Regions from separate parts of the Mycobacterium spongiae genome, predicted to be linked through region 2. Evidence: riboswitches for the same ligand, from Rfam matches in the RefSeq annotation. Region 2 holds a riboswitch; the other holds the start of a gene.

Region 1 (7,217 bases), 2.5 Mb from region 2:
ATTCCCGGCGGAGCGGTTGACAGCGTCAAACGTGTCGGCGGACGGATGTCCGTGGAACAGGCCGACCGGCTAGACGTGACCAGCTTGCGACAACCAAAACCACACCAATACGCTCAGCCCGTCAAATGAACGAATCCGACCGAAACCAACCAGAATAGGATCAACGTGACCGATATCCCAGCCGATCTGCAGTACACCTCCGACCACGAGTGGATTCGCCGGAGCGCGGCGGACACGGTGCGGGTCGGGATCACCGACTTTGCCCAGTCGGCACTCGGCGACGTCGTCTTCGTTCAGCTGCCGACGGTGGGCGACGATGTCACCGCCGGCGAATCCTTTGGCGAAGTGGAATCGACGAAATCGGTGTCAGACCTTTATGCGCCTCTGTCGGGCACTGTGTCTGCGGTCAACGCGGATCTGGAAGGCAACCCACAACTAGTGAACTCCGACCCCTACGGAGCGGGCTGGCTGCTTGAGATCCAGGTCGACGGCTCGGGTCTGGAGTCCGCCCTCAAGGACTTCCTCGACGCCGAGGCCTACCGCGGCACGCTTACCGAGTGACTGTTGCTAAGGTCCCAGCCAGCATCGTGTGCGACGATGCGGGGCTGCAACTGACCTGCGCACCCGTGCGCGGTACGGTCGAGAAACTAGGACCGAAGGCAGTTGGGCAATAATAGGCAGCAAATCGTAGGAGAATCCGGCGAGCGGCGCGGTCAGACAACGCCACAGCGGTCAGTGAGGAGCAGCGGGTGACGGATATGGAGAAGGACCAGACCTCGAACGAAGTCACCGTGGAGACGACCTCCGTCTTCCGCGCGGACTTCCTCAGCGAGCTGGACGCCCCTGCACAGGCGGGCTCGGAAAGCGCAGTCTCCGGTGTGGAAGGGCTCCCAGCGGGTTCGGCGTTGCTGGTCGTCAAACGCGGGCCCAACGCCGGATCTCGCTTCCTGCTCGACCAGGCGATCACGTCAGCTGGCCGCCATCCCGACAGCGATATTTTTCTCGACGACGTTACGGTGAGCCGTCGCCACGCCGAATTCAGATTGGAGAATAACGAATTCAGCGTGGTCGACGTCGGGAGCCTCAATGGCACCTACGTCAACCGTGAGCCCGTGGATTCGGCGGTGCTGGCCAACGGCGACGAAGTCCAGATCGGCAAGTTCCGCTTGGTGTTCTTGACCGGTCCCAAGCAGGGCGGCGACGACGGGGGCACCGGAAGCCAGTGAGCGCACCCGATGGCCCCGCGCTGGCCGGGATGTCGATCGGGGCGGTCTTGGACTTGCTACGACCGGATTTTCCGGATGTCACCATCTCCAAGATTCGTTTCCTGGAGGCCGAGGGGTTGGTGACGCCACAGCGGGCCGCATCGGGATACCGCAGATTCGCCGCGTACGACTGCGCACGGCTGCGCTTCATCCTCACCGCCCAGCGCGATCACTATCTGCCACTGAAGGTGATTCGAGCACAGCTGGACGCCCAGCCGGACGGGGAACTGCCGCCGTTCGGTTCGTCCTACGGCATGCCGCGATTGGTGTCGGTGGGCGACACCGAGGCCGATGACACCAGATCCGACACTGCGGCGGTGTCGCCCACCAGCGTCCGGCTCAGTCGAGAGGATCTGCTGGAACGCTCCGGAGTGGACGACGACCTGCTTACGGCCTTGCTCAAGGCCGGGGTGATCACTACCGGACCAGGGGGGTTCTTCGACGAACATGCCGTGGTGATTCTGCAATGTGCACGGGCACTGGCTGACTACGGTGTAGAACCACGACATCTACGGGCTTTCCGCTCCGCGGCGGACCGCCAGTCCGACCTGATCGCCCAGATTGCGGGCCCGTTGGTCAAAGCGGGCAAGGCCGGCGCCCGTGACCGTGCTGACGACTTGGCACGGGAGGTGGCCGCGCTTGCCATCACTTTGCACACCTCGTTGATCAAGGCCGCCGTTCGCGACGTTCTGCATCGCTGAGGACTAGACTTTCCTCGACAGCTTGGTGTTCGACAACGTGAGCAAACGCATGGTGTTCACCGCGTCGTCGTGCCGAGTGGGAGTGGGACACGGTGGCATGTGCGCATGTGCGGAGGGCAGACGCAGATGAGTGAAGTTCGTGTTGTCGGCATTCGCGTCGAGCAACCGCAGAACCAGCCGGTGCTGTTACTGCGCGAAGCCAACGGTGACCGGTACCTGCCGATCTGGATAGGCCAGTCGGAGGCGGCCGCGATTGCCCTGGAGCAGCAGGGCGTCGAACCGCCACGTCCGTTGACCCATGATCTCATTCGGGATCTCATTGCGGCACTGGGGCATTCGCTTAAAGAGGTGCGCATTGTCGATCTGCAGGAAGGCACGTTCTATGCGGATCTGATCTTTGATCGCGATGTCAAGGTGTCCGCGCGGCCGTCGGACTCGGTGGCGATCGCGCTGCGGGTCGGTGTGCCGATCTATGTCGAGGAGGCTGTGCTTGCCCAAGCCGGCCTGTTGATCCCGGACGAGGGCGACGAGGAATCCAACAGCGCCGTTCGCGAGGACGAGGTGGAGAAATTCAAGGAGTTCCTCGACAGCGTGTCGCCCGACGATTTCAAGGCCACCTAACGGCGGGCGGTGCAGTTGCGGGGCGGCCCACGTCGGTGCCACCGCGCCTTTTGCGAGCGTCGCCTGGGCTTTTTGCGGTAGGCCAGCAACGTCACGGATACGTCTCATCTCAGACTGCGATGTCGACACGCCTGCCGCTTAGCGCCGCCCGATCCCAGCGACCGCCATACTTTGATCACGACGTGATGGTTAACCGGCAGCATCGAACAGCGTATGCTTCTAGCACTCGGGCCCGAGCAAACATGGCAGTCGGGGCAGCCAGTGACAAGCGCGCGATCGGCGAGAGGAAGCAACGTGAGCGAGCAGCCACGCCAAGACCAGCTGGACCTTGCTGACCACCCCGATTCCGCTGCCACCGGCCCCCACGGCGTCACCCCATCGAGCCAGCCGATGCAGCCGGGACTCTTCCCTGACGACTCCGTTCCCGATGAGCTGGTCGGCTACCGCGGACCGAGCGCGTGCCAGATCGCCGGAATCACCTACCGCCAGCTGGACTACTGGGCACGCACATCGCTGGTGGTCCCGTCGATCCGCAGTGCCGCAGGCTCCGGCAGTCAGCGGCTCTACTCCTTCAAGGACATCCTGGTTCTCAAGATCGTCAAACGATTGCTCGATACCGGTATCTCGCTGCACAACATCCGGGTCGCCGTCGATCACCTGCGTCAGCGCGGCGTCGAGGATCTGGCCAACATCACTTTGTTCTCCGACGGCACAACCGTCTACGAGTGCACGTCGGCCGAGGAAGTTGTCGACCTGCTGCAGGGTGGACAGGGAGTCTTCGGCATCGCTGTGTCCGGCGCGATGCGTGAGCTGACCGGCGTTATCGCCGACTTCCGCGGGGAGCGCGCTGACGGCGGCGAGTCGATCGCGACACCGGAAGACGAACTCGCTTCCCGACGCAAGAATCGCGACCGCAAGATCGGCTAGCGGCGTGCCGCGTACGGTCACCGTGCCGGCCGGACGGACTCGCCCACCTCGATTAGTCTCCGCCCAGGTAATCCGGGTAAACTCGGATGCGCATCGCCCACGTGCGGGAGAGTTCCGTGACCGCCAGTTACGGACGCCGAAGGAGCAACACCTCTCCGTCAACCTCTCAGGCACCCCGGACCGCGCGGGCCCCGATGCCTCTGGAAAGCGGTGAGCCGATCCGTCGGTTCACCCGCCCATGGGGAAAGGCAGCCGTATTCCGTTGCGGTGAACCGGTTGTCGAATCTCTCAGGCGCCCGACTCGGGTGGACGACAGAGGGAGAGGACCACAACGTCAAACTCGGCGACACGGCGGGCCGCCCGAATCCCGAGGACGTTGCGGCTCCACCCAACCTCAGGAGTCCGGAGTGCCCGAACTGAACACGACCCCCAGCCAGCCGAGCTTCCAAGACCGCCACATCGGCCTTGACAGCCGGGCCATCGCAACCATGCTCGCGGTCATCGGCGTCGACTCGCTTGATGACCTGGCAGCCAAGGCAGTCCCGGCGGGCATCCTCGATACCCTCACCGCCACCGGCGCCGCCCCGGGGCTCGACGGGCTCCCGCCGGCCGCTAGCGAAGCCGAAGCCTTGGCCGAGCTGCGGGAGCTGGCCGACGCCAACACCGTTGCGGCGTCGATGATCGGGCAGGGCTACTACGACACGATTACCCCCGCCGTGCTGGTGCGCAACGTGTTGGAGAACCCGGGCTGGTACACGGCCTACACCCCCTATCAACCCGAGATCAGTCAAGGTCGGTTGGAAGCGCTGCTGAATTTCCAAACCATGGTCAGTGATCTCACCGGCTTCGAGATCGCAAACGCATCGATGCTCGACGAGGGCACCGCGGCCGCCGAAGCCATGACATTGATGCACCGCGCGGCTCGGGGCTCGGCGAACCGGCTGGCGGTCGACGCCGACCTGTTCACCCAGACGGCGGCAGTGTTGGCTACTCGCGCCCAGCCGCTGGGCATCGAGATCGTCACGGCCGACCTGCGCGAGGGTCTGCCCGCCGGCGAGTTTTTCGGTGTCATCACGCAGCTACCCGGCGCCAGCGGCCGCATCACGGACTGGTCGGCGCTGGTGGAGCAGGCCCACGACCGCGGCGCACTGGTTGCCATCGGGGCGGACTTGTTGGCGCTGACCTTGCTGACGCCGCCCGGCGAGATCGGCGCCGATGTCGCGTTCGGCACCACGCAACGGTTCGGTGTCCCAATGGGATTCGGCGGCCCGCACGCTGGATATTTGGCGGTGCACGACAAGCATGCCCGCCAGCTTCCCGGCCGCCTGGTCGGTATATCCGTCGACAGCGACGGCACGAGCGCGTACCGCTTGGCGCTGCAGACTCGCGAGCAGCACATCCGCCGCGACAAGGCCACCAGCAACATCTGTACCGCGCAGGCGCTGCTGGCGGTGATGGCCGCGATGTACGCCAGCTACCACGGCGCCGACGGTCTGACTGCTATCGCGCGGCAGGTGCATTCCCACGCACGTAACGTGGCGGCCGGTCTGGCCAGCGCCGGCGTCGAGGTGGTGCACTCGGCGTTTTTCGACACCGTACTCGCCAGGGTGCCCGGCCGGGCACTGCACGTTCAGGCCGCCGCCAAAGAACGCGGCATCAATGTGTGGCGCGTCGATGACGACCACATTGGCGTCGCCTGCGACGAAACGACCACCGACGACCACGTTGCGGCCGTCCTGTCGGCATTTGCGGCGACACCGGCTCCCGACAGCTTCGAGGGCCCGGATATCGCAACGCGCACATCGGAGTTCCTGACGCACCCCGCGTTTACGCAATACCGCACCGAGACGTCGATGATGCGCTACCTTCGTGCGCTCGCAGACAAAGATATTGCGTTGGACCGCAGCATGATTCCGCTTGGCTCGTGCACGATGAAGCTGAACGCCGCCGCGGAGATGGAGTCGATTACGTGGCCGGAATTCGCGAGTCAGCATCCTTTCGCGCCGGCAGCTGACACTCCGGGACTGCGCAAGCTCATTGCTGATCTGGAGAGCTGGTTGGTTCTGCTCACTGGGTACGACGCGGTTTCGGTGCAACCCAACGCCGGATCGCAGGGCGAGTACGCCGGCTTGTTGGCGATCCACGAGTATCACGCCAGCCGGGGCGAACCGCACCGGGATGTTTGCCTGATCCCGTCGAGCGCCCATGGCACCAACGCGGCTTCGGCGGCGTTGGCTGGGATGCGGGTGGTCGTGGTGGGCTGCCATGACAACGGCGATGTCGATCTCGACGAGCTGCGCGCCAAAGTCGACCAACACCGCGACCGGCTTTCTGCCTTGATGATCACCTACCCGTCCACTCACGGGGTATACGAGCACGACATCGCCGACATCTGCGCCGCGGTGCACGACGCCGGCGGCCAGGTATACGTCGATGGTGCCAACCTCAACGCGTTGGTCGGACTGGCCCGGCCGGGCAAGTTCGGCGGCGACGTCAGCCACCTGAACCTGCACAAGACGTTCTGCATTCCGCACGGTGGTGGCGGGCCCGGCGTCGGACCGATCGGGGTGCGCTCGCATTTGGCCCCGTTCCTGCCGGGGCACCCGTTTGCTCCGGAACTGCCGCACGGTCATCCGGTGGCTTCGGCACCGTATGGGTCGGCGTCAATTCTGCCGATCACCTGGGCCTACCTGCGGATGATGGGCGCTGAAGGGCTGCGGAAGGCATCGTTGACCGCGATTACGTCGGCGAACTACATCGCGCGTCGCCTCGACGAGTACTTCCCGGTGCTCTACACGGGCGAGAATGGCATGGTCGCCCACGAATGCATCCTGGATCTGCGCGGTATCACGAAGTCGACCGGTGTGACCGTCGACGACGTCGCGAAACGTCTAGCGGATTACGGATTTCATGCTCCAACCATGAGCTTCCCGGTTGCCGGCACGCTGATGGTCGAGCCCACCGAGAGCGAAAGCCTGGCCGAGGTGGACGCCTTCTGCGATGCCATGATCGGCATCCGTGCCGAGATCGATCGAGTCGGCTCGGGGCAATGGCCCGCAGACGACAATCCGCTGCGCGGTGCTCCGCACACCGCCGAATGCCTGGTGGTCTCCGACTGGAATCACGCCTACACCCGTGAGGAGGCCGCTTACCCGCTCGGCGCAGCGTTTCGGCCCAAGGTCTGGCCCGCTGTGCGTCGCATCGACGGCGCCCACGGCGATCGCAACCTGATTTGCTCGTGCCCGCCGTTGGAGGCTTTCGCCTGAGTTATCGCCTGGCCCAGGGACCTACCACGCCGGAGGTTGATCACGAGATTGCGTTCACCGCGGTCGACAAACGCGAATTGAACGACTCCGGAATAGGCACATACCCGTGCTCCGCCAAACCATCCTGGCCTGCGCCGATGGTGCTTTGCAGGAAGGCCTTTACCGCCGCGCCGACCTCGGGATCTGGATACTTCGAGCACACAATCTCATAGACCGCGAGCACGATCGGGTAGGAGCCGGACTCGCTTGGCCGGTAGAACGAGATGGTGTCGAGGACGAGGTCGTTGCCTTTGTTGATGATCCCCGCCGAGGCAATCGTCTTCGCCACCGACTCGGTGCTGATCGTCACCGGATCCGGACCCGCTGACGTGATGATCTTGGCCATGTCCAGCTGTTCTTGCTGGGCGAAGGACCATTCGGTGTAGCTGATCGATCCC
Region 2 (7,217 bases):
GTCGATCATTTCGGGGCTGCCGCCGACGAACGATTCCAGAGTCTGTTGGCTGACTGCGTCGCCCACCTCCAGGCGCAGGTAGGTCAGCATTTGCTCGAAGCTGTCCTCCACACCGGCCTGTCGTTGAACTGCCGTGCCGCCACCCGCGTAGATGATCCCGCCGGATATCGCTGTCGCACCACCACCATTCGCCCGATCGAGCGCGACGACCTCGGCTCCGCGTTCGCGTGCGGCAAGGGCCGCGCATGCGCCCGCAGCGCCAAAACCGATCACCACTACGTCGGCGGATTCGGCGAAGTGCGCCGACCTGTCGTGAGTCATGCCAACACCCCAATCCGGGTTGGTCTCCTGCGGGCGTGACTGTAACAGGTGTCCACGTGTCGAACGTGGCTGCGCCGGCCGGACGACATCCGATAGCCGGTCAGCACTCGATGATGTTGACCGCGACGTTGATCGCGAGACCTCCAGTGGCGGTTTCTTTGTACTTGGTATGCATGTCGGCGCCGGTGGTGCGCATGGTGTCGATGACCTGATCGAGGGTGACGCGGTGGATACCATCCCCGCGCATTGCCATTCGCGCCGCGTTGATGGCTTTGCCCGCGGAAATCGCGTTGCGTTCGATGCACGGGATCTGCACCAGCCCCGCGATGGGGTCGCACGTCAGCCCCAGGCTGTGTTCCATGGCAATTTCGGCGGCGTTCTCGACCTGCTGTGGTGTGCCGCCGAGGATCTCAGCTAATCCGGCAGCGGCCATGGCGGCCGCGGAGCCGACTTCGCCCTGACAGCCGACCTCGGCGCCCGAGATCGATGCTCGCTCCTTGAACAGGGATCCGATGGCACCTGCGGTGAGCAGGAATCGGACCGCCACGTCGTCGGGGTCTGCGGCGCCGGCCGGCGTGTAGTGCGTGGCATAGTGCAGCACGGCCGGCACGATGCCGGCGGCGCCGTTGGTGGGCGCGGTGACGATGCGGCCACCGGAGGCATTCTCCTCATTGACCGCCAGCGCCACCAGATTGACCCAATCCTCCGCGAATTCCGGTTTGCGGTGCGGGTCTTCGGTGTTCAACCGCTCATACCAGACCTTTGCCCGGCGCCGCACGGCGAGGCTGCCCGGAAGCAACCCGTCGCGGGTGATGCTGCGTTGTTCGCACTCGACCATCACGTCGCGCAGGTGCAGCAGCCCGCTCCGGACCTCGTATTCGGCGCGGCCGCTTGCTTCGTTGCGCAGTGCCACCTCGCTAATCGAGACGTCGAGCCGATCACAGATGTCGAGCAGCTCCTGAGCGGACCGATAGGGGAGGTCAAAGGAGCACGATCGCTCGTCGCCGGTCTGGCTGGACTGTTCGGTGACGACGAAACCTCCGCCGACAGAGAAGTACGTCTCGATAGCCAACGTGTCGCCGCTGGAGGTACTGGCAGAAAGCGTCATCCCGTTGGGATGCGTGGGCAGCACGACGTCCGGGTGCAACTCGATATCGCCCTCGGTCAACTCCACCGGAATAATGCCGTCGATCAGGGTCATGCCGGAGCTGGCGATCTCGGCGAGACGGCGCTCCTTGTGCTCGGTGGTAATCGTTTCCGGCCGGCAGCCTTCTAACCCCAGCAAGACCGCCGACATGGTCCCGTGGCCGGCGCCGGTGGCAGCCAGCGAGCCGAACAGTTCCACCCGCACCGCGCAGACCTGTTCTGTTTGTCCGCGATCACGCAAGCCGGCGACGAACTGATTTGCCGCGCGCATCGGCCCCACGGTGTGGGAACTGGATGGTCCGATGCCGACTGTAAAGAGGTCAAAAACACTGATGGTCATGTCCGGCTCAGCTCCGGGTAGAGCGGGTACTGGGCGGCCAGCTGTTGGACCTGCGCGCGCAGCGAACCCAGCTGGTCGTCGTCGGTGGCCGTCAGCGCCGTCGCGATGAGATCGGCCACGGTGCGGAAGTCGCTGTCGGAGAAGCCGCGTGACGCGAGCGCGGCGGTGCCGATTCGCAGCCCCGAGGTCACCATCGGGGGCCGGGGGTCGAACGGCACCGCGTTGCGGTTGACGGTGATATCGACCGCGGCCAACCGGTCTTCGGCCTGCTGGCCGTCGAGTTCGGCGTTGCGCAGGTCGACCAGGACCAGATGCACATCCGTGCCCCCCGTCAGCACCGTGATGCCCCGCGCGGCGACGTCGGGCTGGTTCAGCCGGTCGGCGACGATGCGCGCGCCGTCGAGGCAACGTTGTTGTCGTTGCGCGAATTCCGGTTCTGCGGCCATCTTGAATGCGGTGGCTTTGGCGGCGATGACATGCTCGAGTGGCCCACCCTGCTGCCCGGGGAACACCGCGGAGTTGATTTTCTTGGCGATGGCGGCGTCGTTGGACAAGATGATGCCGCCGCGCGGCCCGCCCAGTGTCTTGTGCGTGGTCGAGGTGACGACGTGGGCGTGCGGCACAGGGCTGGGGTGCAACCCAGTGGCGACCAGGCCGGCGAAGTGTGCCATGTCGACCATCAGCACGGCGTCCACTTCGTCGGCGATGGCGCGGAACCGGGCGAAGTCCAGGTGGCGAGGGTAGGCCGACCAGCCGGCGATGATCATCGCGGGCCGGTGTTGACGGGCGGCTTCGGCAACAGCGTCCATGTCGATGAGGTAGTCCGATTGCGACACCTCGTAGGCAGCGACCTTGTACAGCTTGCCGGAGAAGTTGATGCGCATCCCGTGGGTGAGATGACCGCCGTGGGCCAACGACAATCCCAGAATGGTGTCGCCGGGCGTTATCAGGGCGTGCATGGTGGCGGCGTTTGCGGTGGCGCCCGAATGTGGTTGGACGTTGGCGTATTCGGCGCCGAAGAGGGCTTTGACGCGGTCGATGGCCAGCTGTTCGACACCATCGACGTATTCGCAGCCGCCGTAGTAGCGCCGGCCCGGGTAGCCCTCGGCGTACTTGTTGGTCAAGACGGATCCCTGGGCCTGCATCACCGACAGCGGTGCATAGTTCTCCGAAGCGATCATCTCCAGACCGGTTTCCTGGCGGCGCAGCTCGCTATCGATCAGGGCCGCGATGTCGGGATCGAAGGTGGCTAGGGCTTGATTCAGGGTGTTCATCGGTTCATTCCGTTCTGGCGGGCGTGCACGTCGGCGATCACCGGTCGGCGGGTGTGGCGCAGCCGCGCCGGGGTGGTCTGCGGGCAGGCCGGTGATCGGCTGGATTGGACTGCGGGCGGCTTGGTCGATCGTTCGATCGCGCGGTGACGCCCCGCCCGACCAAATCGGGCGAGAGTGTCGATCAGGGGGTAGAAGGTCAGCAACAAGGGGCAACTCCGTTCCATTAGCCCGGCGGCGCCGGGCTGGTTGCTCCCTCCCCGCTCTGTCCTGAAACCTGAGAGTCTGTGGCGTCGCACTACGGCGACGTCGTACACCTTCGGTCGGGGATGGTCGAACGTGACCGTCCCTTGTCTCCAGAGTTGCCTCGGCGGTGCGGTACTGGGGCCTGAGAGATTCCCGGGGAGGAGTTTGCTCCTACGGCGCCTCGAATCGAGGTTCTCCCGCATCGCGTCAGTGGCTGGTCGTGCTATTCGATTGTGATCGGCTGTGAATTTACCCACAGACCGGCCACCTTGTCACGCCCGTTCTTTGTCGTAGTGACGTCGATCACGGGAGGATGGCGCCGCCGGTCATCCGCGCGGAGTCGGGTAGGTCTCGGGCAGGTCGAGGTAGCGCTCGAGGTTTCGGTGCATGTTGATCACGCGCCGCTCCTCGGCGGAGAGCACAAGATGGGAGAAGCCCGGCTGACGCAGGCCGCGCTGCACCCCCGGGAGTACCCGGATGTCCTGAGACAGCACTACGCCGGGTTCGGCGGCCGCGGCGTCCACGCGGACATCAGTTGGCTTGTTGTGCGGCGCGCCCGGCGGCAGCCGCGTCATCAGGAACAACACCAGCTCGCCGTGATCGGGGTCCGGTCCGGGACGGGAGCACATGATCGTCAGGTGGTCCGCGTTGGCAAGCAGGGTCATGTTGGGGAAGACGTTGTATTGGTGCAACCGGGTAATCCGATCGGTATCGGCCCAGCCAAGATCGACGCCGCGACCCGCGGCAAATTCCCGGGTGCGTGCCGCGATCATGTCAGCAACCGTCTGGCCGGCCTGCCGTTCGTCGGCGGGGAACGGAGCACCCTTGTTCGCGCCCATGAGCGCGCCTTGGGTGTCGACGTAAGCGTTCCACACCTCTTCATCGGTCAGGGTGCCGTTGAATCGTGGGCTCGGCACTCCGTAGGGCTGATCGGACTTACCGGTGTGTCCCCAAATCTGTTGTGGTGCATGAATATCGTCGACGCAGCGCAGCAGCTCGGGATGCAACGTAGCGATATGGTAGGTCTCGCTGTAGCCGTCGGCGATCGTCTTCCAGTTGGCGTCGACAGCAACGGTGAGTGTGGCATAGCAACGGAATTCGTCCAGATTGCACCAAGCGATGTCGTCGGGCACTGCCTCCAGGTACTCGATCAACGGCATCGCGTTGACGTCGAGATTGACGAATACCAGCCCCGCCCAGGTCTCGACTCTGACTGGGAACAGCGGGAAGTCGGACAACCGCAGCGAACCGAAGCCCTTGCGGTTCGGCACCCGCTTGAGTGTGCCGGCCAAGTCCCAGGTCCACCCGTGATAGCCGCACTTGAGCTCGTGCAGTCCCGAACCCGAGCCCACGCACAGTGAGTTGCCGCGATGGCGGCACACATTCTGGAATGCCCGCAGCCCGCCGTCTGGAGAATCGGGGTCATCGCGCACGATCACCACCCCGTAGGGGCCGCACCGGTACTCGAAGTAGTCACCCGATGCAGCGACGTGGTCGACCGTGCAGGCGATCTGCCACACCTTCGGCCACATCCGTTCGATCTCGAGCGCGGCGAACTGCGGACAGTAGTAGCGGTCGGCCGGTATCAGGGTGGGGCACGGCGGCGGGGTGCCGATGGCGTCCTCGTCGTGGGTGGGTAGCCGATGGCCAGGGCTGGGAGAATCGCTCATCGGCGGGTTCCTAGCGCGCTCCGCGCACCAGACGCCCGGGACGTGCCCGGGTGTCGACGTCGTCGCGGCGAGTGAGGGTTCCGCCGACGATTGTCGCCGCATATCCGCTTGCGCGCTGCAGGATCCGGTGGCCGCCAGCCGGTAGGTCGTAGGCCATGGTCGCGGGGTGCAGCGTCAGCGCGTCCAGGTCGATGACGTTGATGTCGGCCTTCTTACCCGTTTCGATGGTGCCGCGGTCGGTGAGACCGAACAGCTCAGCCGTATCGCGGGACTGCTTGCGGATCACATATTCCAGCGACAGTCTTTCTCCGCGGCTGCGGTCGCGTGCCCAGTGCGTCAACAGGAAGGTGGGATAGGACGCATCACAGATCATTCCGCAGTGGGCGCCGCCATCGGAGAGACCCAGTACGCCGGCCGGATGCAGCATCATCTCCCGAATGGCATCGCAATTGCCGTCGGCGTAGTTGAACAGCGGCAGCATCAGCATGGCGGACGCGTCGGACTCGAGCATGAGGTCATAGAGGGTCGCCAGCGGGTCCTCGCCGCGCTCTTTGGCGATGGCGGCCACGGTGAGCTCGGGCGTCGGCTCGTAGTTTGGCGGATCGCCGAGGGCGTAGAGCCGTCCCAGCGAGTATTGGACGAACGCGGACATCCCGTCGAACAGCACCGTGGGGTCGATCGGTAGGTCGTCCTCGGACAGGATCGCCGCCTTCACCGCGGGGTCAGCGAGGCGCTGCGCCAAATCCGTGCGGCTGGACTCGGCCTGCAGCCTGCGGTAGGTCGGCCGATGGCCAAAGGCATGATGGCCTTGGAATCCGATCATCATGCCGAACGGCCGCGCGGCAATCTGCGGGTACAAGCGGCTGCCGGCTGCGTGTGCGGCCGCGGAGAGGTCGAGCTGCTCGCGCCACAAGTCCGGGTCGGCATCGACCTGAATGAGAGCAAACGACAGGGGTCGGTCGATTTCGCCGCTCAGCCGACGCATCCAGTCCAGTTCCTTCTTGGGGCCCACGATGTCCTCGCCGGCCGCTCCTTGCGGCGCAAGCTCGAACACCGCTCGACCGCCGGCCGCCATGGCCCGACCGAGGCCGAACAGTTCCTCCTCGGCGGCGAAGGTTCCGGGTACTGGTTCGCCGTCCATCGCACGATGGGCCAGCGTGCGCGATGTGGAAAACCCGAGCGCGCCAGCTTCGACGGCTTCGGTGACCAGTCGGCCCATCGCTGCGATGTCCTCAGGTGTGGCCGGCTCATTGCGAGCGCCCCGGTCGCCCATTGCATACGCCCGGACGGCACCATGGGCGACCTGGCTGCCCACGTCGATCGCGAACTTCCGCTCGCTGATCGCATCCAGGTACTCCGGGTAGCTCTCCCAGCCCCAGGTAATGCCCTCGGTGAGCGCCGTACCGGGGATGTCCTCGACACCCTCCATCAACGTGATCAGCCAGTCCTCGCTACCGGGCCGCACCGGGGCGAATCCAACGCCACAGTTGCCAGTGACGACCGTGGTGACACCATGGCCGCTCGACGGCTCGAGCAAGCTGTCCCAGCTCATCTGACCGTCGTAGTGCGTGTGGATGTCGACGAACCCGGGGGCCACCACATGATCCGTGGCATCAATGGTTTCGGCGGCATGCGCGGTCTGCAAGCCGTCCGTCTCCGAGTCGTCCGTACCCCTGCGGACTACGTCGATGATTACGCCGTCCGCGATGCCGATATCGGCGCGATAGCGCTGGGCTCCCGTGCCGTCGACGACAGTGCCGCCGATGATTTTCAGATCCAACACCAGAGTTCTCCCTTTCGTCGCCGTCAGCCGCGGATGGGGCGGCGCCGCGCGACTCGCGGCTCGGCGAAACTGCCAGGGCGCGGCCATCGCGGTCATTACGCTACGTTGAGTAGCGTAACTCGCGACGGTGTTCGTTGGCGACAGATCGGGTCGACCAAACTTCGCCGCCACTGGTGGTTGACGTCGATAAATTCCGCGGCGTGGTGAGTGGCGCGGGAACCGGTAGAGATGGCTAACCTGGCTCCTGGCCCGGCTCTGGGCCGAACCGAAAGCGACGACCAGTGATCGCCGTCGGCTTGACGCGAACATAATGCGGCTTATCCGTTGCCACCCACGGCAGTAGGTGGGCGCGGTCGGCCTCCTCGCGCTCTTCGTCGGTGCGAAGCGAGCGGGTTGTGCCCTCGACAATGACGCTCCAGCCGCCGGCGGCGTCGTGGTCG

The links. Region 2 has a riboswitch for glycine ahead of glyA (serine hydroxymethyltransferase). Riboswitches for the same ligand answer to the same signal wherever they lie in the genome.
Region 1: another riboswitch for glycine. It lies ahead of gcvP (aminomethyl-transferring glycine dehydrogenase); the one in region 2 lies ahead of glyA (serine hydroxymethyltransferase).

The regions. Positions count from the first base shown of each region.
Region 1 is NZ_CP046600.1:2,758,059-2,765,275, forward strand. It holds gene F6B93_RS11175 (DUF881 domain-containing protein) at 1-129, shown strand, start outside; gene gcvH (glycine cleavage system protein GcvH) at 166-561, shown strand; gene garA (glycogen accumulation regulator GarA) at 759-1,226, shown strand; gene ftsR (transcriptional regulator FtsR) at 1,223-1,966, shown strand; gene F6B93_RS11195 (bifunctional nuclease family protein) at 2,093-2,587, shown strand; gene F6B93_RS11200 (MerR family transcriptional regulator) at 2,882-3,514, shown strand; glycine riboswitch at 3,609-3,707, shown strand; gene gcvP (aminomethyl-transferring glycine dehydrogenase) at 3,931-6,780, shown strand; gene pstS (phosphate ABC transporter substrate-binding protein PstS) at 6,821-7,217, opposite strand, start outside.
Region 2 is NZ_CP046600.1:228,248-235,464, forward strand. It holds gene F6B93_RS00905 (FAD-binding protein) at 1-321, opposite strand, end outside; gene F6B93_RS00910 (L-serine ammonia-lyase) at 422-1,807, opposite strand; gene glyA (serine hydroxymethyltransferase) at 1,804-3,081, opposite strand; glycine riboswitch at 3,445-3,534, opposite strand; gene F6B93_RS00920 (aromatic ring-hydroxylating oxygenase subunit alpha) at 3,651-4,994, opposite strand; gene F6B93_RS00925 (N-acyl-D-amino-acid deacylase family protein) at 5,005-6,777, opposite strand; gene F6B93_RS00930 (pyridoxamine 5'-phosphate oxidase family protein) at 7,010-7,217, opposite strand, start outside.